DNA from 3 places in the Paenibacillus sp. FSL F4-0100 genome. Region 3 is predicted to be linked to each of the others. Evidence: predicted binding sites of a transcription regulator. Region 3 holds the regulator's gene; each other region holds the start of a gene.

Region 1 (7,305 bases), 3.7 Mb from region 3:
TGCCTGCCCTGCTGTATTTCCACTGTTTGCTGAATGATATTACCGGTGAGCAGCGCTTTGACCACATCGTCATTGATGAGGCTCAGGATTTCTCGCCATTTCAGGTAGCTGTGCTGGACCTGTTCGTAAGAGGACATTCCTTCACCATATTAGGTGATTTGTCGCAGGGCATTCATGCCTATCGCGGCGTTCATGCGTGGGAGGAAATGAGCTCCTTGTTTAAGGAAGAGGAAACAGCTTATTTTGCGTTGACACGCAGTTACCGCTCGACGATGGAGATCATCGAATTTGCCAACGGCATTTTGGAGAAGGGTGTCAGCAGTGATCTGCTCGCCGTACCCGTATTTCGAAGCGGCGATGCCGTTCGCCTCATTCCTTATGAGTCGGAGAAATCCAGAACAAGAGATTTGGAACGGGCGATGGAGGCACTCATCGCTAAGGAATATCGGACGGTAGCCATTCTCACCCGAACCTTGCGGGAAGCGCAAGAGCTGCATGAACAATTAATTGCTGCATGGCCGATGCTGAATCTGATCGATGGCAGCAAAGGGACGTATCAGGGGGGTTACTCCGTGCTTCCTGTTTATTTGTCTAAAGGACTTGAGTTCGATGCGGTTGTGGTGGCGGATGCGGATCGGAGTCATTACGCGGAAAAAGCTTGGGATGCCAAGCTGATGTACGTCGGCTGCACCCGGGCACTGCATGAGCTGTGGCTGCTGCATGGTGAAGCGCGTCCTTCTTATGTGACGGCGGACGCTTCGGATATTACAGCCATCGGCTGGCCCGCAGAGTAAGATAGGATTGTGTTACTAAGCGCGAAGAGGAAAGAACATAAAATTTCCCGTGGGGTGGTACATGTCTGCATGTGCTTGTCTCTGCGGGGCTTTTTGCTGTGCCCGCGCTTAACCAAGCATTTGGTAGGAAGAACCAAGGTTATCGATATACCGGATCAAAGTCCAAACGGCGAGAAAGAAGAGTGCAGCTGCCAAGATGATGTAGAGGGTCATTTTTCGCATAGGTTTTCGTTTCAATTCAAAAACCTCCCTTCGAGTTCTCATGGGCTAACGAGATTTCATCTTCCTCACTGCGGATGCCCTGTTTATACTCATAGAGAATAATGGAGGAACGGATGAAGGCATACAGGCCGATCAGGAACTGTAAGATAAGGATAACATGCAGCAGGTTTATCGCTAGCCTCTCATCGTCGAGGTATTCTGGCCCAAATATTTCTTTTAATCGATTGTTATGATTAACATGGATATAGAGTCCAAGTAAACTGATCCCCATATTCATAGCCCCTCTAGATAAATTGCGTTTGGACTTCTTGCGAGTCGTCATAGCCACTCTCCTTAGATAAGGCTTCTCTATAATTTCCTATAATTAAGTAACGCTCCGGAAAGATAAAAGTTGGTTATCATGTTAAACGAGCATCGAATATCGATGGGTATCCGAACCACTAGCGTAGATGTCCATAGGCTTGCTACAGGCATGACAAAATTGAATATGGTATGATAGAGTGTGACGGATTTGATTGAAACCGGCTTATCTTTGCATTGATATCAGACAAGGAAGTGTAGTTATGGATTTATTCAGTATCGGGCGTGAAGGGGACCGGGATTCCAGGCTGCTGGCCGATCGGATGCGCCCTTCGTCGCTGGATGAATATATAGGACAAGAACAGATTATCGGACCGGGCAAGCTGCTCAGACGTGCCATAGAAGCAGACCAGGTCTCTTCCATTTTATTGTACGGCCCGCCGGGTTGCGGCAAAACAACGCTGGCGCATATTATCTCCCAGCAAACGAAGGGGTACTTCGTTCGGCTGAATGCGGTGGAAGCCTCGGTTAAGGACGTCAGGGAAGTCATTGAGCAAGCCCAGAGCAACCGCAGTCTGTACGGCACCAAAACGATCCTGTTCCTAGATGAGGTTCACCGCTTTAACAGTTCAAGACAGGATGCGCTGCTGCCTGCCGTGGAGAACGGTACGATTATATTTATTGGCGCGACAACAGAGAATCCATTTCATTACGTAAATGGGGCCTTGATGAGTCGTTCAACCTTGTTCCAGCTTGAGCCGCTGACTAAGAACCATTCCATGATCGCCATGCAGCGCGCGTTATCCGATCCAGATAAAGGACTTGGATTCATGGATCTCCAGGCAGACGAGGAAGCATTGGAGCATATTGCAACGATGGCGAACGGCGACATCCGCCGTGCTCTGAACGCCCTCGAATTAGCGGCCATGACCACGCCCCCGGATGAAAGCGGCAGGGTTCATATTACGCTCGAAGTGGCCGAAGAATCGATACGCAAGCCGCTCGTCAAGGCGGACGAGTCCACGCAGTATGACGTGCTGTCTGCCTTCCATAAAAGCATTCGAGGTTCCAGTGATGCGGCCTTGTTCTGGTTCCTGTATGCGGTCGAAAAGCTAGGGATGGACCCGATGGTGTTCATCCGCCGCTTGATCGCTGCCAGCAGCGAGGATATCGGGCTGGCTAATCCGCAAGCGATGGTGCAGGCGGTGAGCGCACTGGATGCCTACCGGAATAACGGCTGGCCGGAAGCCAAGTTGAACATTGCCCAGGCGATTCTGTTTGCGGTGGAGAGCCCCAAATCGGATGGCGTTGTGACCGCCATATCCCGGGCGATGTCCGCCATGGATGAAGTGAAATCGGCTGAGGTTCCGCTTCATCTCCGTGATGCGCATTACTCGGGGGCGGTGAAGTTGGGACATGTCGGCTACAAGTACCCACACGATTATCCAGGCCATTACGTGAAGCAGGAATATCTGCCGAAGGAGCTCTCCCGCCGGGTGTTCTATCAGGCGACGGAGCAGGGAAATGAAGCTAAGATCGCACACAATCAGCGATTACGACGCGAAGAATAGGGTCTTACAGCACTAACAGGATCAATGGCCGCTAGTTTAGCTAAATGGAGGAAACGAATGATGAAAACAGGGAAACAGCGGTTTGTCATCCTGCTGCTGTCCGCTGGTCTTATGCTGAGCGGCTGTTCGGGGAAAAACGCCCAGGAGCAGGTCGAAAGTGGACAGGCCGCGGAGGCAGCGCATGAGCACGGACATCAGACGCAGCTGGCCAACGGGGATATTCAGGAGGCGACGGCTTCGATTGACGAGCTGCCTACCTTTTTGATGAGCCAGACCAGCGAGCTGCAAACGATCTATGCCTTGTCTGCGCAGGTGAGTGATGTCCTAAAATATATTCCTTGTTATTGCGGCTGTGGAGAGAGTGCCGGTCATGAGAGCAACCTGAACTGTTTTATTGATGAGATTCAGGAGGACGGCACCGTGGTGTGGGACGATCATGGCACCCGCTGCGGGGTGTGTTTGGACATTGCCGTGGAATCTGCCAAAATGAGCAGCGAGGGCAAAAGCCTGACGGATATTCGGGCCGCAATCGACGAGAAATACAGCACAGGCTATGCGAAGCCGACACCAACTCCAATGCCGCCCGCCGAAAGTTAATTCTACTGTAGATAAGCAAGAAGGTACCCGATGTGATCGATAGATCACTCGAGTGCCTTTTTTTGTTGGGGTTAAGGCCTCCAAGGCTGTTTTCAGGAATCGCCTGATCCGTTTCTCAGACTGACCGCCGTGATCTATCTCACAGCATCAAACTATATATGGATGTAAATTTATAAAACGAGACTATATATAGTGTGTTGATGATCTAAGGAGAAGGAGTTGATCGATTTCATGAAAGTCATGAAGAGAGACGGGTGCCTGGTGAATTTTGAGATAAACCGGATTGTGAATGCAGTGGATAAAGCGTTTATAGCCGTTGAGGGTGTGTCCCGCATGGAGGCTTCCCTGCAGATTGGCGATGCGGTTGTTCGTGCCACCGCGGAGATGGAGCAGGTGAGTGTGGAGGAAATTCAGGATATCGTTGTCGAGCATTTGCAAAATACAGGTTATGCAGAGGCAGCGGCAGCTTATCAACATTACAGGGAAACCCGTGACCTGGAGCGGATGCGGCGGGGAGAGCTTTACAAGATCAGCACGGATGTTATTGGAGTAACGAATCTGGATCTGCTGCGGGAGAATGCGAATCTGAACGGGGAATCTTTCAGTGGAAAAATGAGTCGGATCGGCTCCGAGTACGCCAAATGGATGGCAAGCAAATTCATCCTCCCAGGAGATCTCATGAGAGCGGTGAGGGATGGTTATGTGTATGTGCACGACCTGGACCAGTATGCACTCGGAACAACGAACTGCATTTTCATTCCGTTTGACCGACTATTGGCCAAGGGATTCAATACCGGTAACGGATCGGTTAGGCCGCCGCAGAGCATCATGACCGCGATGGCGCTGGTGGCCATCATCTTTCAATCCCAGCAGAACAGTCAATTCGGCGGCGTGTCCGGAAATAAAATCGATTGGGATCTGGCCCCGTATGTCGGTAAATCGTTTCGTCGGCATTTTCGCAAAGGGCTGGCCTACTTCGGAGAGGTGGAGGACAATAGACCCGGTGCACGAGTTCTTCTGGATAACGAATTATACATAGACAATGAGCAGTTGAAAGAAATTTATCCACGAATATATCACTATGCATATAACGAAACGGTGAATGAAGTAAAGCAGGCCGCGGAATCCCTGATTCACAATCTAAACACGATGAGCAGCCGGGCCGGCGGACAGATCCCTTTTACATCGCTGAACTATGGCATGTGCACGTCAACCGAAGGAAGGCTGGTGTCCCACGCTCTACTGGATGCCACGATGAGAGGGCTCGGCGGGGGAGAGACGCCGATATTTCCGCAGCATATTTTCCAGTGCAAGCAGGGGGTTAATCAGGCGGAAGGGGAGCCCAACTACGATCTGTTCCTGAAAGCTGTTGAGTGCTCCAGCCGCAGGCTCTACCCGAATTTTGTCAACGTGGATGCATCGTTTAATCTGGTCTACTATAACCCGGACGAGCCAGACACGATTATTGCCACCATGGGCTGCAGGACCCGGACGATTTCAGACCGGTTCGGGCGAAACCGTCTAAGCGGCAAAGGCAATTTATCCTTTAATACGATCAATCTGGTTCGTCTCGGCATTGAGCATGGCATTATCGAAGGCAAACGGGATATGCCCGATCTGAACCTCTTCTACGAGCAGTTGGATCAGTATTTGACGATTGCGGTAGAGGGTTTGATTCATCGTTACGAGCTGCAGGCCGACCAACCGGCCAAAGCGTCTGATTTTATGATGCGGGAAGGCGTGTGGGAAGGCGGCGAGGCACTGGCACCGGAAGACAAGGTGCGCGTGCTCATCAAGCACGGAACCCTTGCGCTTGGATTTATCGGGCTGGCTGAATGCCTGAAGGCGTTAACCGGGCTGCACCACGGAGAAGATGAGACCAGCCGCAGTCTGGGAATCGAGATCATCCGGCATATGCGTCAGTTTTGCGATGCAGCCAGTGAAAGATATAACCTGAACATTACGTTGTTTGCCACGCCGGCAGAAGGGTTATCGGGGAAATTCACAAAGCTGGACCGGCAAACCTTTGGTGTGATCGAAGGTGTCACAGATCGCGAGTATTATACGAATTCGTTTCATATTCCGGTGTATTATCCGATGGCCGCGTACCGCAAAATCCGTTCCGAGGCTCCTTTCCATGAGCTGTGTAATGCAGGAGCGATTTCGTATGTGGAGCTGGACGGCAATGCCCGGCAGAATACGGCTGCTTTTCGGGACATCGTACAGTTTGCCCTGCAGCAGAATATCGGATATTTCTCCGTAAACCATCCCGTCGATCGTTGCCCGGCATGCAATTACGAAGGGATCATCGGAAGCTCTTGCCCTGGATGCGGAGCCTCGGAGGCGGATGGAAACTTCCAGAGGCTGCGGAGGGTGACGGGATACCTAACGGGCAATTATACGGAGCGCTTCAATTCGGCCAAGCAGGCTGAGGTCAGGGATCGGGTGAAACATCTGTGAATGTGTGCGGGTATATCCCCGAGAGCATTAATGAAGGCCCAGGAGTTCGGGCAGTTCTATTCGTGAGCGGCTGCCGTCATGCTTGCGCCGGATGTTTTAATACGGATTCCTGGGACTTTGAAGCGGGGGAGCCGTTTACAGAAGAATTGTCTGCGTCCATACTGCAGGATATTATCGACAACCCTTTGCTGGATGGCGTGACCTTATGCGGTGGGGATCCGTTCTTCTCGCCGGAGGAGTCCGCGGCGTTTGTACGCAAGCTCAGGACCCTCTGTCCTGGGAAAAGTGTATGGGCCTACACGGGCTTCACCTTTGAAGCGCTGATGAGGCAGCCAAAGCTGCGCGAATTGGCGAAACAGTGTGATGTTATCGTGGATGGCAAATTTCAGTTGGAGCTAAGGGATGTCTCGCTTCCCTTTCGAGGCAGCTCGAATCAGCGCTTAGTTGACGTAGCCGCCAGCCTAGAACGGGGAGTAACGGTAGAATATGTTCTTCGCTAGCACGTAAAAAAAGAGCACACACTTTACGGAAACTTCCGTGTTCAGTGTGTGCTCTTCGCATTACGGCAGCGGATTAATATGGAACTTTATCCGCCGTTTCGATTGTTCCGCCGCCAAGGCATTCGTCCCCTTGGTAGAAGACAACGGCTTGGCCCGGCGTGATTGCTTTTTGCGGCTTGGCAAAAGCGACATGAACGGTTCCGTCTTCGCGTGGAGTTATCGTTACCTCTTGATCCGGCTGACGGTAGCGGAATTTCGCGGTGCAGGTAAAGGCGTCTTTGGGCATAGCGTCTTGTCCTGCAATCCAATTGATTCCGGAGGCAACGAGTCCAGTTGAATACAAACTCGGATGATCGCCTTGGACAACGTACAGAATATTGTTAGTTAAATCCTTGTCGGCAACAAACCAAGGCTCTCCGGAGCCTGAGCCGCCAATGCCGAGACCTTGGCGTTGTCCCAGCGTGTAGTACATCAAGCCATCATGGCGGCCTTTCACTTCACCCGTGACAATGTCCACCATATCACCGGATTGGGCGGGGAGGTACTGTCCAAGAAATTCTTTGAAATTCCGTTCGCCGATGAAGCAAACACCGGTGCTGTCTTTTTTCTTGGCGGTATACAGTCCGGCTTCCTCAGCGAGTCGGCGAACTTCCGGTTTCGGCAGATGCCCGATCGGGAACATTGCTTTGGAGAGCTGCTCTTGGCTCAGCGCATTAAGGAAGTAGGTTTGATCCTTATTGCTGTCGACGCCGCGCAGCAGGCGGTACTGTCCGTCCTCCTCGATGACGCGGGCGTAATGGCCGGTAGCCACATAGTCGGCTCCCAGATCCATGGCCTTATTCAGAAATTCGCCGAATTTGA
Region 2 (7,305 bases), 450 kb from region 3:
CAGATAAAAAATGAAGAAGAATGGCAGGTAGTTCATCCACACCAAGAACTTATCTGAATGGAATGTAAATACCCCCAGTATCCATAATTTAAAATCAGCATTTAAGATGTATTCTGCCAAAAATACAACCGTAAAAAAGATTCCAAAGATACATAGAGCAAGAATAAAAGTCTTCATCAAGGGGTTCAGACCGATTTTTAATCCTAGATGTTGAATAGAAAGCTCAGCACTATTTCTTTTCTCCTGTCTATATTTCCAAATAACCAGGGCCAATCCAACAAGGCTATTAAAGATCGCCCATATCATAATATAGTTTGTAATCGGCTGGGGAAACCATTTTACAGACATGAAACTGGACGTGCTCTTAAAAATAAACCGGTCTAGTTTTAAGGCTACAATGACTCCAACTGCAGAAAACAGCCAACTAAGCAGCCAGCTTATCCAAAAAAGTCTGGTTTTCATTGTACTCTTTTCCGTTTGCATCGTACCCGTTAACGAACTTTTTTGTTCTTTTGTTAATTTTAACTGCCGGAAGTACGGAATTTTTAATAAGTAATAGGATGCCGGGTAAATCAATAGAAAGATGCCCAATAATCCGATAAAACTAAAAAGCTCTTTCCAGATCCATAGCTGATCGGTATTTTTTATTTTTGGCGAGAGCCCGAACGAATGGTTGAAAAAATCGACCGTTTCAGCAACTGTTTTTTGGGAAAAATGTGCCCACTCATGCGTTTGCTTAGGATTATGAACGACTCTCAGCGTCTGGCTTTCCGCATCCCCATAATATTGACCTACCTCAAAGCTTGACTGCTGTTCCTCTTTTGGAAAAATCGAGTTAATTGCGACTAAACCTTCAAGAGCATTGTTGGATAGATCACCATTTCCTTGGGACAAATCATAATTCCCCTCATCCAATTGACCATAAATAATTCCTAAGTTAGCGTGAATTTGGCTAAAAGCTTCTTCACTTGATAAACGGATATTTCCTATTGGCAGTCCTGCTGATACTTTATTCAAAGAATTTGCATATTCCAGTTCACGATCCGTAATGTCTTCTCCGCCTTCCGATTCCGGTGTTTTCGCTTTTTCCATTGCAGTATAATACTGTGAACCATAATGCATTAACGTCATCCATGTTGACATCCCCCCCATAGAATGTCCCATAACACCGATCCGATGGTTATCGATGTAATTCAGATTATGGTAGGCAAATTCCACTAGAGGTATCATTCCCTCCCCATTTGCAACAACTGCCTCCATTACCGGTTCACTCGCCGAGCTTGATTTTCCATGATAGTATGCATCGAATGTCATGACAGCAATTCCTCTTCGTGATAATTCAATGGCATTTACATTTTGCATATGTTTATTGTTTAGATAACCATGCTCGGTAATAACCAAAGGAACCTTGTTCTCTGCGCTCGATTGTTTAGGTTTATATATTTGTCCAGACAACCACTGTCCATGTTCAGTTGGAACCTTAAAATTAATAATTTCTGTCTTTCCAAAGGAAGTTTGCAAAAAACCAGATAAACAAACGCTTACAATAATCATAACGACAGACACAACAAATAACCTTCGTGTGCTCTTCTTCTCCATAAAACTCCTCCTCAAAATAAAAACAATATAGTTTCCTAAGTAAACTATATTGTTTTTATACTACACATAATAAGTGAAAGCAATATAGAATATATCCCTTTGTTGAATTTATTTTTTTTGATATAATTTTAAGAGCTAAATGAACAGGAAAAGAGTGATGTCTATGTCACTAGAATGGATGGGGAGAAATAGAATATTTGTCGAGAGGCTTGTAAAATTTGGTAATGCTTATGCGGACTCTTACAAAAAAGAGTATCCGTATAATACTCCTTTTTTATTTTCTGCTGCTCAAATTCAAGTACTAGAATATATATTGGAGAATGAAGATAAAAACCAAAATATGCTTGAAATTTCTAATCGGTTGGGAATATCTAAAAGCGCATTCTCAAAAAATGTTACAAAAATGGTGGAGAAAGGGTTTCTCGAAAAATACCATACCTCTGACAATAAGAAAAACATTATTATAAAGGCTACCCAAACAGGCAAAGAAGTATATGATCAATACGTACAATACGCTTATGAAAAATCCTTCAAGAAAATCTTTTCCCTGCTAGATGAAATCCCGGAGCAGTATATTCAGAAAATGGAAGCTATCTTAGATATCGCAGCTACGGCTACATCAGAAAAAACAAAGCAAAAGAAAGAGGTTAAACTCATTCGAATAGAGTAATAAGCGAAAACTTGGGATACAGCATATTAATTAATAGAAAGACATAAAAGTCAGCCTTTATTGGCTGACTTTTTTAATGAATGATATAGCATTCACTAATTGAGATATCATGTGTTCCAAGTCTAGGCAAATGACCGGTCTGTTCCACCATCATACAGAGCAACATAGGGGAGCTCCAACTGCTCCTCTCCCTTCCTATAACAACCGAGTAGGTAGGGCAGCTCCCCCTTCCACTCACACCACCGTACATGCTGGCCGTACGAAAAAAAGGAGATCCCCGCCTTCGCGGAAATCTCCAATGCCTTTAAAATGATCATTCATTATCTAATGTTTTCTAAACAAAGAGTTCAACTTCCTCACGAACACTTACTATACCCGCAATTCCCGCAAGTCTTGCATCCTTCGATGTTAATCAGAGACGCCCCGCCACAAGATGGGCATAGATCCAGCGACATGGAACTGCCGCCTGCGTGCGAACCATGTCCACCATATCCCGCGGCTATGGTCTCACTCCCGGCATCTGCATCAGCAGGCGCCATCGTGGCTGCGACCGGTGCCGGATCATGGTCATGATCCGCCCCAGCGTTGTTTGCCACGTGCGTTTCGAGCGCCTTCGCCACCGCGTCGGCGATAGATTCTACACGGTTTGCGCCGAAGCCGATCGCGCCGGTGCCGCCGATGCCCTTAAGGTGCTTGATCAACAGCTCCACCTTATTGCCATGGTCCCCGTAACGGAGGAACAAGGAGCAGACGCGGCCCAAGGCTTCCGCCATCGCGAACACATCCGATCCGGCCTTGCCGACGTTCAGGAAGATTTCGCTTGGAATGCCGTCCAGATCGTTGATCGTAATGTACGCCATGCCAAACGGCGTGTTCATTTTATAGGTTGCGCCGCGCAGCACTTGCGGACGCTTCTTGTATTGTTTATCCAGCCCGCTCTTGCTCGGTGAGGCTGTCACTGCCACGCTTGCAGCCGCCGGCTCAACGCTCGCCGCATCCTCTGCGGCTTGGCCTGTCGCGCTTTGCTCCAGCGCCGTGTCCGCAGTAGAAGCTGTTGTCGCTTCGGCGGCCTTATCTTCTTTTTTCTCCGTCTGCAGCACCTGCACGTCACGGCTGCCGTCGCGGTAGATCGTTACACCTTTGCATCCAAGGTCGAATGCCAGCTCATACAAACGCTTTGTATCTTCAACCGTGAAGTCCGACGGGCAGTTTGCCGTCTTCGAGATGGAGCTGTCTACCCAGCGCTGAATCGCCGCCTGCACGCGGATGTGATCCTCGGCAGAGAGGCTCATCGCCGTGACGTAATAATCCGGAAGCTCCTCGCCCGGATGGCTGTCCAGCCAATCCTGGGCAATCGGCACGAACTGCTCGTCGAAGCCGAGTCGGCTTTGACGGAAGTATTTGAAGGCAAAGTACGGCTCGATCCCCGTCGACGTTCCGACCATGGTACCCGTGCTGCCCGTTGGCGCTTGGGTAATGACGGTTACGTTGCGTGCACCTTTTTTGCGTACCGCTTCGGCAACTTCAGGATACACTTCGGTCATATTTTTCATGAAACCGCTTTGCAGGTACAGTTCGGCATCGAATGCTTGGAACGAACCCTTCTCCTCGGCAATATCCGCAGAAGCGAGATATGCTTCGCGCGCGATGAAGCCATACAGCTTATCCAGGAACTCCAGCGATTCCGGACTGCCGTAACGGATGTTCAGCTTGATCATCAGCTCGGCCAGACCCATCGTTCCGAGACCCACGCGGCGCTCTTTTTTCTGGTTCAATTCGTTTTCTTCAAAATGGTACGGCGTCCGGTCAATGACATTATCCAGGAAACGCACAGAGTAACGCGTCGTTGTCGCCAGCTCATCCCAGGCAACGTCATGATTCGCTTCATCATAGAACTTCGACAGGTTCATCGCGGACAGATTACATACGCCCCAGCCCGGAAGTCCCTGCTCACCGCAAGGGTTCGTACAGATAATTGGATTGAAATACCAGCTGTTGGACATCTGGTTATAGTATTCCATGAATACGACACCCGGCTCTGCCGATTTCCATGCGGATTCGATAATGGTATGCCAGACCTCGCGTGCTTTTACGGTTTTATATGGAATGATACGGTGTCCGGCTTTCTTCCATTTATCCAGATCCCCGTCCCACAGCTCATCATAATCAGGATCAGTAGTATCCGGGAACACCAGCTCCCAGTCCAAATCTTCCTTCACAGCCTTCATGAAATCATTGCTGACGCATACCGACAGGTTCGCGTTCGTGACTTGTCCCATCGTCTGCTTCACCGTAATGAAATCCTCCACGTCCGGGTGCCAATCGTTAATCATCAACATAAGCGCGCCCCGGCGGCTTCCGCCCTGCTCGATCAGGCCCGTCGTATAACTGAACAATCCGCCCCACGATACCGCACCGCTGGAGGAACCGTTCACGCCTCTCACGATCGCACGCCGAGGACGCAGGGAAGACAAGTTAATGCCGACACCGCCGCCGCGAGCCATAATCTCGGTCATCTCGCTCAGGGTTTCCATGATGCCGCCCCGGCTGTCCTTCGGCGAAGGAATCACGTAACAGTTGAACAGCGTCAATTCATCGCTCGCACCAGCTCCAGCTGCAATCCGTCCGCCCGGTACCAGCTTCCAATCATCCAGAATCTCGCTGAACTTTCCGCGCCACTCTTCCTGCAGTTCCGGCGTTGCCTCAACCGATGACATGGCAGCCGCGAGTCGATCCCACATTTCTTCCGGCGTTTTCTCGATGGTTAACGTTAGTTTCTCCACATCCGATTCCACAAGCTCGCCCTTCCGTGTCTTCACCGTGACCTTGCGGCCTTCGCGCTTCACGATTTCGCCAACTTCCTTGGTCGGAAATTTAGGATCATCCTTCGTCAAAACGAGCACCACATCGCCTACCTTCGCGTTATTGGTGTCCGCATCCTTCCAGGCATACCGGTCCAAAAAGATCTTCTCGCTTAAACCTTCCAGCCGCTGATTCTGCATCGTACTCAAGAGCAACTACCTCCTATATAAGATATAAAATTTAAAAAGATTCCCAAGTATATGTGCTCACCAACAACATAACCTGTTATGTAGCCGGTCAAACATCCTAAACCACTATATACACCATATATAGTGCTACCAATTCATTATACTACACTATATATAGGTTAACTATGCCGATAATGTGAAAATTAAGCCAACAGTTCCAAGCTCCCGCTCGCAAGCTTCCGCTTTCTTCCTCTCGCTCTCTTTTTCGCCCTTTCCTATGAAAAAAAAGGATGAAAATATCCAATTCCAGCAGCCGTGCGCCCTATAGGGTATTCCGCGCCTCCCGAATTCGTGCAAGGTTATGAAGACTTCTTTTTTCGTCCATACTACATATACACCGCTGGCCCGGAATCTTTCACAACAGGAGGAGATCGACATGAACCAACAGCTATCTGCCGACTCAGGCATGATTATCGACCCGCGCCTTCCCGTTCCTTTGCAGATCGACCGTTCCTGGTTTGACGATCTCGCCGGACGACTGGGCAAAGGCGGCCCTTGGGGGGACTATCGTCTGGCCCAGCTTGCCGTGGAGGGCGAGAAATCCCGCTTGGTTACAAGCTTTGAAGAATTACAATGCCTCAAGCACCTTGGCGGCTTATCCCCGCTCCCCCATCAGACCGATACCGCAAGACGCGTATTGTTCGAGATGTCGGGCAGAGCGATTCTGGCCGATGAGGTGGGACTTGGAAAGACGATTGAAGCCGGCCTTATTTTAAAAGAATACATCGTGCGCGGCTTGGTATCCAAAGTGTTGATTCTAGTTCCGGCTTCCCTTGTGCTGCAATGGGTTCGCGAGCTAAACTCCAAGTTCGGCATTTCTGCGATTGCGCAAAAAAAAGCGTACTCCTGGGGCAATGACATCGTTGTCGCATCCATGGACACGGCCAAACGCGATCCGCATCAGGAGATTCTGCTGAACGAGGAATACGATATGCTCATCATCGATGAGGCGCACAAACTCAAGAACAAGAAAACATCCAATTATCAATTCATTCAAAAGCTGCGCAAAAAATACTGCCTCTTGCTGACGGCCACGCCGGTGCAGAACGATCTCAGCGAGCTCTTCAATCTGATCACTCTGCTGAAGCCGGGCCAGCTCGGAGGCCAAGGGCAGTTTGCCGCTAATTTTGTTGTCGATAAACGAAGACCCAAGAACCAGGATCAGCTCAAGGATGAGCTGTCCAAGGTCATGATCCGTAACCGCCGCGGCGAGGGCGAAGTGAAATTCACCAAGCGATCCGTCCGCAATGTAGGGCTTAGCCTTTCGCCCGAAGAACAGTCATTATACGACGGCGTTACGTCCTTCGTCAAAGATCAGTATCAGGCAGCAGGGGGAAATTTAAGCAGTATGCTGTCACTCGTTACGCTCCAGCGTGAAGTGTGCAGCAGCCGCGATGCCGTCTTCGTGACTCTTGTTAATCTGTCCAAGAAGCTGCCCGAGGACTCTCCGCTGCGCGATAAAATCTGGGAGCTCGTCTATCTCATCAAGGCCATCAAAGCCAACACCAAGGCGGAAAAAACCATCGAGCTCATCCAGCAAATGAACGAGAAGGTCATCGTATTTACGGAGTACCGCGCCACGCAGGAATACTTGCTCAATTATTTTCGCGATCACGGACTGATCTCCGTACCGTACCGAGGCGGAATGAACCGCGGCAAGAAGGACTGGATGATGGATCTCTTCCGTGGCAAGGCGCAGGTCATGATCGCGACGGAAGCTGGCGGCGAAGGCATCAATCTGCAATTCTGCCACCATATGATCAACTTTGATCTGCCCTGGAATCCCATGCGGGTTGAGCAGCGGATTGGACGCGTGCATCGTCTCGGCCAGACCAATGACGTGAAGATCTACAACCTGTCCACGTCGGGAACCATTGAAGAGCACATCCTGAACCTGCTGCACGAGAAGATCAACATGTTCGAGATGGTCATCGGCGGACTGGATGTCATTCTGGAGCGGTTCGAAAAGAAGGAATCCATCGAGAA
Region 3 (7,305 bases):
GCATTCGATGCCGGCAAGGAAACGTTCCGGCATGCGGATTTTCAGGATTACAAAGGTGGCCGTCAAAAGACTCCTCCTGAGCTCTCCGGACAATTCCCGCTGCTGAAAGAGCTGCTGAAGGGTCTTGGCGTCTCCCAGTTCGAAATTGGCGGTTATGAGGCCGATGACATTATCGGGACCATTACCCGTCAAGCTGACGAAGCTGGCCGCAAGGTGATGGTCGTATCCGGGGATAAGGATATGCTGCAGTTGGCTTCGGAACATACCACGATCGCGATGGTCCGCAAGGGCGTTACTGATATTGAGTATTACGGACCGGAACAGATTAAGGAGCGTTATAACCTGACGCCTGATCAGATTATCGATCTTAAGGGGCTGATGGGCGATGCTTCCGATAACATTCCCGGCGTTCCAGGAGTGGGTGAGAAGACGGCTCTGAAGCTGCTTCATGAATTTGGATCCGTTGAGGCCGTGGTGTCACGTACAGATGAGCTGAAGGGCAAGATGAAAGAGAAGATCGAAGAGCATGCCGATTCCGCCATACTGAGCAAGAAGCTGGCCACGATCTTCCGCGAAGTACCGATGGAGCAGTCGCTGGATGACATGGCGTTTACAGGCCTGAATGAAGAGACGGCAGGACCTGCACTGGCGAAGCTGGAGTTTAAATCGCTGATTGAACGGTTAAACCTGAGCATAAGCGGAATGGGTGGAGATGCGGCTGAGTCGAAGCCCGAAGCGAAGATTGAAGTGACCCTTGTGGACACGAAGGAACTTGCGGAGGTTGCGGATAACCTGGCCCAGGTGACCGTGCTCCATGTTGAGACGCATGGGGAAAACCCTCATCATGCCGAGGTGATCGGGCTCGCGCTCGCTACAGAGGAACGACAGTACTTCATTCCGTTTGAGGTTCTGAAGTCGGAAGTGGCTGAACCTGTCCGTGCTTGGCTTGCCGATAGTGGAATCCCGAAACGCGGGTATGATCTGCACCGCATTGATCTGGCTCTCCACTGGCAGGGGATCGCTTTTGCCGGCGCAGCATTCGACGTTCATCTGGCTGCATACCTGCTGGACCCGACGGAAGCGAATCAAAGCCTTAGCGGACTGGCCTCTAAATACGGGCTTGCGTATCTTCAAGCCGATGAGGATGTGTTCGGTAAAGGGGCCAAATACAAGGTTCCCGATATGGAGAAGCTCAGCGAGCATATGGCCAGAAAATGCCTGGCTGTATCCGAACTGGTTCCCGTTCAGGAGAAGGAGCTGGCAGCTAATGAAATGCTGCCGCTGTTCCATGAGCTGGAGATGCCGCTATCCCGCATTCTGGCCGATATGGAGAAGCAGGGAATTGCCGTGAATGCGGAGGATTTGAAGGAGCTGGGTCGCGAGTTTGAAGGACAGATCTCGAAGCTTGTTCATGAGATTTATGAGATCGCTGGAACGGAATTTAATCTCAATTCGCCTAAACAGCTGGGCGAGATTCTGTTTGTTAAACTGGAGCTTCCGGTCATCAAGAAGACCAAAACCGGTTATTCTACCGATGCCGAGGTGCTGGAGAAGCTGGCGCCTTATCATGATATTGTTCGCCTGATCCTGAAGTATCGTACCTTGGCCAAGCTGCAATCCACTTATGTGGAAGGTCTTCTGAAAGAGATTTCGTCACAGACTGGCAAAGTGCACACCTATTATCGCCAGACGATTGCCGCAACGGGACGTCTGAGCAGCCAATTTCCGAATTTGCAGAACATTCCGATCCGTCTGGAGGAAGGTCGCAAGCTGCGTAAGGTTTTCGTTCCGTCCGAGCCGGGCTGGAGCATTTTGGCAGCTGACTACTCCCAGATCGAGCTGCGTGTGCTTGCGCATATCTCGGATGATGAACGGCTGAAGGAAGCTTTTGTCCACGATATGGACATCCACACCAAGACTGCGATGGATGTGTTTGGAGTCGGCGTGGATGAGGTGGACTCCAATATGCGCCGGTCCGCCAAGGCGGTTAACTTCGGCATCGTGTATGGAATCAGCGATTATGGCTTGTCCCAGAACCTGAACATTACCCGGAAGGAAGCCGCGGCATTCATTGACCAGTATTTCGAGGTGTTCCAAGGTGTGCGGCGTTATATGGACGTGATCGTCAAGCAGGCGAAGCAAGATGGCTATGTGAAAACGTTGCTTGAACGCAGACGGTATCTGCCGGAGATTAATGCCAGCAACTTTAATCTGCGGTCCTTTGCGGAGCGGACGGCGATGAATACGCCGATTCAGGGAACGGCCGCCGACATTATCAAGCTGGCCATGGTCCATATGGACAAGGCATTGTATGATCGTCAGTTGAAGAGCCGCATGCTGCTTCAAGTGCATGATGAATTGGTGTTTGAGGTGCCGGAGGATGAACTGGAGATCATGAAGGAACTGGTTCCGGAAGTGATGAGCCAGGCACTAAAGCTGTCGGTACCGCTGAAGTCGGAAGTCAGCTATGGCGAGAACTGGTACGAAGCGAAGTAAAGCTGGACATTGTGTCAGTCAATAGAAGATCTTTTATAGGGATCATGGCGTGAAGAGGGGCGCGATATGCACCATACCTTTCCACAAAACCATGGTCCCGCTCTGTCCCAACTTCCGGTATAATGGGAAATGAGGTGAAGTCATTATGCCGGAATTGCCGGAAGTAGAAACAGTGAAACGAACACTGAACCAATTGATTAAAGGTAAGCATATAGATCACGTATCCGTACATCTGCCGCGGATCATTCAGCGTCCCGACGATATTGAGGCATTTGCGTTTATGCTGAAGGATCATACCGTGGAAGGTGTAGAGCGCCGCGGGAAATTTTTACGGATATTGCTGGATGGGCTAGTGCTCGTCTCGCATCTTCGGATGGAAGGGCGTTACGGGGTGTACCCTGCCGAGGAGCCGGTGGAGAAGCATACCCATGTCATCTTTCATTTCTCGGATGGCACGGAGCTGCGCTATAAGGACGTACGCCAATTCGGAACGATGCATCTTTTTGCAACGGGGGAAGAGTTCCAGCACGCTCCTCTTGCCAAGCTGGGTTATGAGCCGCTGGATGAGACGTTTACGTTCGGAACCTTTAAGGAAGTCATCGGCAGCAAGAAAACGAAGATCAAGGCGGTGCTGCTGAATCAGGCATATGTGGTCGGTATCGGCAATATATATGTCGATGAGGCATTGTTTCGAGCCGGGATTCATCCGGAACGCAATGCTAACAGCCTGAAGGATGCCGAGCTCAAGCGATTGTTTCATGCGATTGTGGATACACTGTCCGAAGCCGTTGACGCGGGTGGTTCTTCCATTAAATCCTATGTCAATGGACAGGGTGAAATGGGGATGTTCCAGCACAGTCATCAGATTTACGGACGGAAGGACGAGCCGTGTAATACATGCGGAGGACCGATTCATAAGATCGTGGTTGGCGGACGGGGGACCCACTTCTGCCCGAAGTGTCAGCCGTTAAGGAAGTAATCCAATAGGCGTGCACCCATTCCTTTCCTCACACATATAATGTGGAACATATGTGGAGCGCATGGAGTTGCTCTTCTTCATGAATGAGCCGCTTGATGTGGAGCTTACGAGGAGGGAAAAGGGTGCTCAGTCATATTTTCTCGTCTGTGCTGCTGGCTATGGCATTAAGCCTGGACGGATTTGGGGCGGGGGTTACATACGGTCTGCGCAAAACCAGGATACCGCTGCTGTCTGTATTGATCATCTCGCTATGTTCCGGCTTGGTGCTTGGCGCCTCCATGCAGGCAGGCGCGCTGTTACAGCGGTTCTTATCCCCATCTGTGGCGTCCGTGATCGGAGCCGCCATTTTGATTCTGCTGGGCTTATGGTCTCTATGCCAGCAAGTTCGCAGAAAAAACGAGTCTGATGTGCAGCCGGTTTCTAATGAGGTTATTACAAAGTCTCTTATAGAAACGCAGGGGGCTGACCATCAAGTAAAATTACGACGTGAGGTTAACACGGCAGGTCAAGAGCATCTTCAGCGGGCAGTATTCTCTCTTGAGATTCCGAAGATCGGCGTTGTCATTCAAATTCTCCGCAGTCCCTCGAAGGCGGATCTGGACGACTCCGGCAGCATCTCTCCGTGGGAGGCGATGTGGCTCGGGATCGCGCTATCGCTCGATGCGTTCGGGGCAGGGCTTGGCGCAGCCATGCTGGGCTTCTCACCGCTAGGTACCGCAACGGTTGTTTCCTTGTTTAGCGGGATATTCCTGGTGCTGGGCATGAGGGTTGGTTTACGTTTTGCGTCCAAAGGCGGCATGCGTTTTATCTCTTATTTGCCTGCTTTTTTGTTAATCGTCATGGGTATAATGAAGCTGTTATGAGGTGAAGTCATGAATATCGGTTTAACCGGAGGAATTGCAACAGGCAAGAGCACCGTGTCCTCCATGTTGACCATGAAGGGAGCACTTCTCGTCGATGCGGATCTCATCGCCCGGGAAGTGATGCTCCCGGGTCATCCGGTGCTGGGTAAAGTGACCGAACATTTTGGACAAGCGATCCTGTTTGAGGACGGTACGTTGAATCGAAAAAAACTCGGGGAGATGATCTTCCATCATCCCGAGCAGAGAACGGTGTTGAATGAGATCACGCATCCGGCGATCCGGCAGGAAATCCGGGAACGGACGGAAGCGTATGAGCGGCAGTATCCGGATCGGCTCGTGGTAGCGGATATACCGCTTCTGCTTGAGGCTAAGGAGCATTATTCTTATCTTGACCAGATCGCTGTCGTTTATGTACCGCGAGAGCTGCAGCTAGGGCGTCTGATGGTGCGCGATGATCTTAACAGGGAAGCGGCAGAAGCGCGTTTAAACAGCCAGATGGATATCGAGGAGAAGAAGCGTCTCGCGGATATCCTTATTGATAACAGCGGAACATTGGCCGAAACAGAGCAGCAGGTGGACAACCTGTGGGGCAGGCTGGTTCGGTTATGAGGTGGCTCCGTAAAAAAAGAGTGCTGCTTCTGCTGTTTGTCTCTTTTGTAGCGCTGCTGTTTCTGAGCTCGAACTGGATGACCTTGCTGTATCCGATTCATTATAAGGATGAAATCCGGAAGCATGCCGCTTACTATGAGGTCGATCCCTTCCTGGTGGCTTCCATCATTCGAGTGGAGACGAACTTCAAGCCAGGCAAGGAATCCAAGAAAGGTGCGCTGGGCATTATGCAGCTGATGCCGGATACGGCGAATTGGGCGATGGAAATGGCCAAGCTGCCATCGGTGAACCTGCTGAACGTGAAGAATGAAGTGGATGCGAATATCCAGTTGGGCACCTGGTATATTCAGAATCTGCACAAGGAAATGGACGGCAATCCGATTGCCGCCATCGCCGCTTACAATGCAGGCCCCGGGAACGTGAAGAATTGGATCAACAAGGGCATGTGGGATGGAACCTACGAGAATGTGAAGAGTATTCCTATCGGGGAAACCCGTCACTATGTACAGCGCGTGATTTATTATTATAATCAGTATACAGATGTATATAAGGACGGCTTTTAACAAAAAAGAGCGCTGGACAGGCTCTTACATCGAGCCGTCCAACACTCCTTTTTTAAGGAAGAATCGATTATTGACCGGAGAATTGACCAGCCAATTGTTGCTCGGCCAGGGTTACAAGACGCTTTGTGATGTATCCCCCGATCGAACCGTTCTCGTAGGAAGTCATGTTACCTTGGTATCCGTCTTGTGGAATGGAGATACCAAGTTCTTGAGCTACCTCGTACTTCAATTGCTCAAGAGCAGCGTTTGCGCGAGGAACAACCAGGTTGTTGGAGTTGTTGTTGCTTTGTGCCATGTTAAGTTCACCTCCTTGGGTTGGTAAAAGTATTATGTCTCGGGTTTCGCATTTTCATAACATAAAAAAACAAAGTTTTGCTGGTAAATTTTTCTGTAGCGCCATTCAAGGCGAAATACGCTGAAACGAAGGAAGTGAAGATGACTTTATGAAATGTCCATATTGCAGTTATGCCGGAACGAAAGTGCTTGATTCCAGGCCGGCCAACGAGAATAAATCCATCCGCCGCCGCAGGGAATGCGAGCAGTGCAGCAAGAGATTCACAACCTTTGAGATGGTGGAGGAAACGCCGCTGATCGTCGTGAAAAAGGACGGAAGCCGCGAAGAATTCAGCCGGGAGAAGGTGCTCCGCGGTTTGATCCGGGCATGCGAGAAGCGTCCGGTATCCGTGGACCAGCTGGATATGATCGTATCGGATGTAGAGAAGGCACTGCGCAATACCGCAGCAGCAGAGGTGGAGAGCCGCCAGATCGGGGAGCTTCTGATGGAGCGGTTATATCCGGTCGATGAGGTAGCTTACGTCCGCTTTGCATCCGTGTATCGCCAATTCAAGGATATCAATATGTTTATGAAGGAACTGAAAAGCCTGCTGTCCAAGGGTACGGACGTTTCGGAGTTGTAAGAGCGCCATGGTTCCATACGATCCAGGTGCTCTTCTGGTGCTCTCATAGGGCCCATTATCATCATCGCTAAGTGACATTATATAGAGAAGTAAAAGGGATACAGCACGTCATCAAAAAATGTGAAAAACATGTTGACATGCCTGCTGATTTTTTATATGATATAGAAGTCGCTTACGGGGCCTTAGCTCAGCTGGGAGAGCGCATCGCTGGCAGCGATGAGGTCAGGGGTTCGATCCCCCTAGGCTCCATAATAAGAAAACCCTTGATGATATATCATCAAGGGTTTTTTGCTTTTATAGGACGAATTTATCTAAATGGATTTGGGGACGGAATTAATATGGAGAAACATGCATGGCCATTCATTAGGTCATGAGAACATGCAGCGCCCAATCTGGCGCTGCACCGTCTAGCCGTGGCTTCATCCAACGACGGACTGGAGGATACCGCGCCGTACGTGAACGACGGGAAGTTAACAACGCGCTTTGGTTCGAAGCGGGGAGTGGATCCCGGTTGGATCTACGTGGATCTCGGAGAGTCCAAAACGATAGATGAAGTTAGGCTCTATTGGGAGGCTTCTTACGGGAAGAGCTATCGGATACAGGTGGCCGACGATCCAAGCCATGAGACAAATTGGAGAGATGTATACAGCACCACGTCAGGCAAAGGTGGTCTTGAGACGATTACTTTTGACGCAGTAGAAGCACGGTATGTTCGGATGTACGGAACGGTTCGGGCTACGATATACGGATATTCGATTTGGGAATTTGAGGTGTATGGTCCTGAACAGTGAAGTGAAGGTATGGATGAGCAGTTGACCAATAAGCAAAGGACACATTCTCGTTAGAGGTGTGTCCTTTGCTTATGTTATCAGCAGCCT

What was found. The regulator NrdR, encoded in region 3, represses ribonucleotide reductase genes. The targets are predictions, from matches to a motif close to AACACNATATATNGTGTT.
Region 1: the regulator NrdR is predicted to act here: its motif matches at 3,664-3,681, upstream of MHH48_RS08705 (anaerobic ribonucleoside triphosphate reductase).
Region 2: the regulator NrdR is predicted to act here: its motif matches at 5,391-5,408, upstream of MHH48_RS25055 (adenosylcobalamin-dependent ribonucleoside-diphosphate reductase).

Annotation. Positions count from the first base shown of each region.
Region 1 is NZ_CP150303.1:1,986,243-1,993,547, forward strand. It holds gene MHH48_RS08680 (UvrD-helicase domain-containing protein) at 1-794, shown strand, start outside; gene MHH48_RS08685 (hypothetical protein) at 903-1,031, opposite strand; gene MHH48_RS08690 (hypothetical protein) at 1,033-1,338, opposite strand; gene MHH48_RS08695 (replication-associated recombination protein A) at 1,580-2,887, shown strand; gene MHH48_RS08700 (PCYCGC domain-containing protein) at 2,945-3,484, shown strand; gene MHH48_RS08705 (anaerobic ribonucleoside triphosphate reductase) at 3,716-5,944, shown strand; gene nrdG (anaerobic ribonucleoside-triphosphate reductase activating protein) at 5,941-6,444, shown strand; gene mnmA (tRNA 2-thiouridine(34) synthase MnmA) at 6,518-7,305, opposite strand, start outside.
Region 2 is NZ_CP150303.1:5,528,586-5,535,890, forward strand. It holds gene MHH48_RS25045 (alpha/beta fold hydrolase) at 1-1,599, opposite strand, end outside; gene MHH48_RS25050 (MarR family winged helix-turn-helix transcriptional regulator) at 1,763-2,269, shown strand; gene MHH48_RS25055 (adenosylcobalamin-dependent ribonucleoside-diphosphate reductase) at 2,626-5,280, opposite strand; gene MHH48_RS25060 (SNF2-related protein) at 5,696-7,305, shown strand, end outside.
Region 3 is NZ_CP150303.1:5,982,097-5,989,401, reverse strand. It holds gene polA (DNA polymerase I) at 1-2,496, shown strand, start outside; gene mutM (DNA-formamidopyrimidine glycosylase) at 2,642-3,475, shown strand; gene MHH48_RS27050 (MntP/YtaF family protein) at 3,598-4,338, shown strand; gene coaE (dephospho-CoA kinase) at 4,348-4,947, shown strand; gene MHH48_RS27040 (lytic transglycosylase domain-containing protein) at 4,944-5,510, shown strand; gene MHH48_RS27035 (alpha/beta-type small acid-soluble spore protein) at 5,578-5,805, opposite strand; gene nrdR (transcriptional regulator NrdR) at 5,954-6,427, shown strand; tRNA gene MHH48_RS27025 (tRNA-Ala) at 6,604-6,676, shown strand; gene MHH48_RS27020 (discoidin domain-containing protein) at 6,841-7,218, shown strand.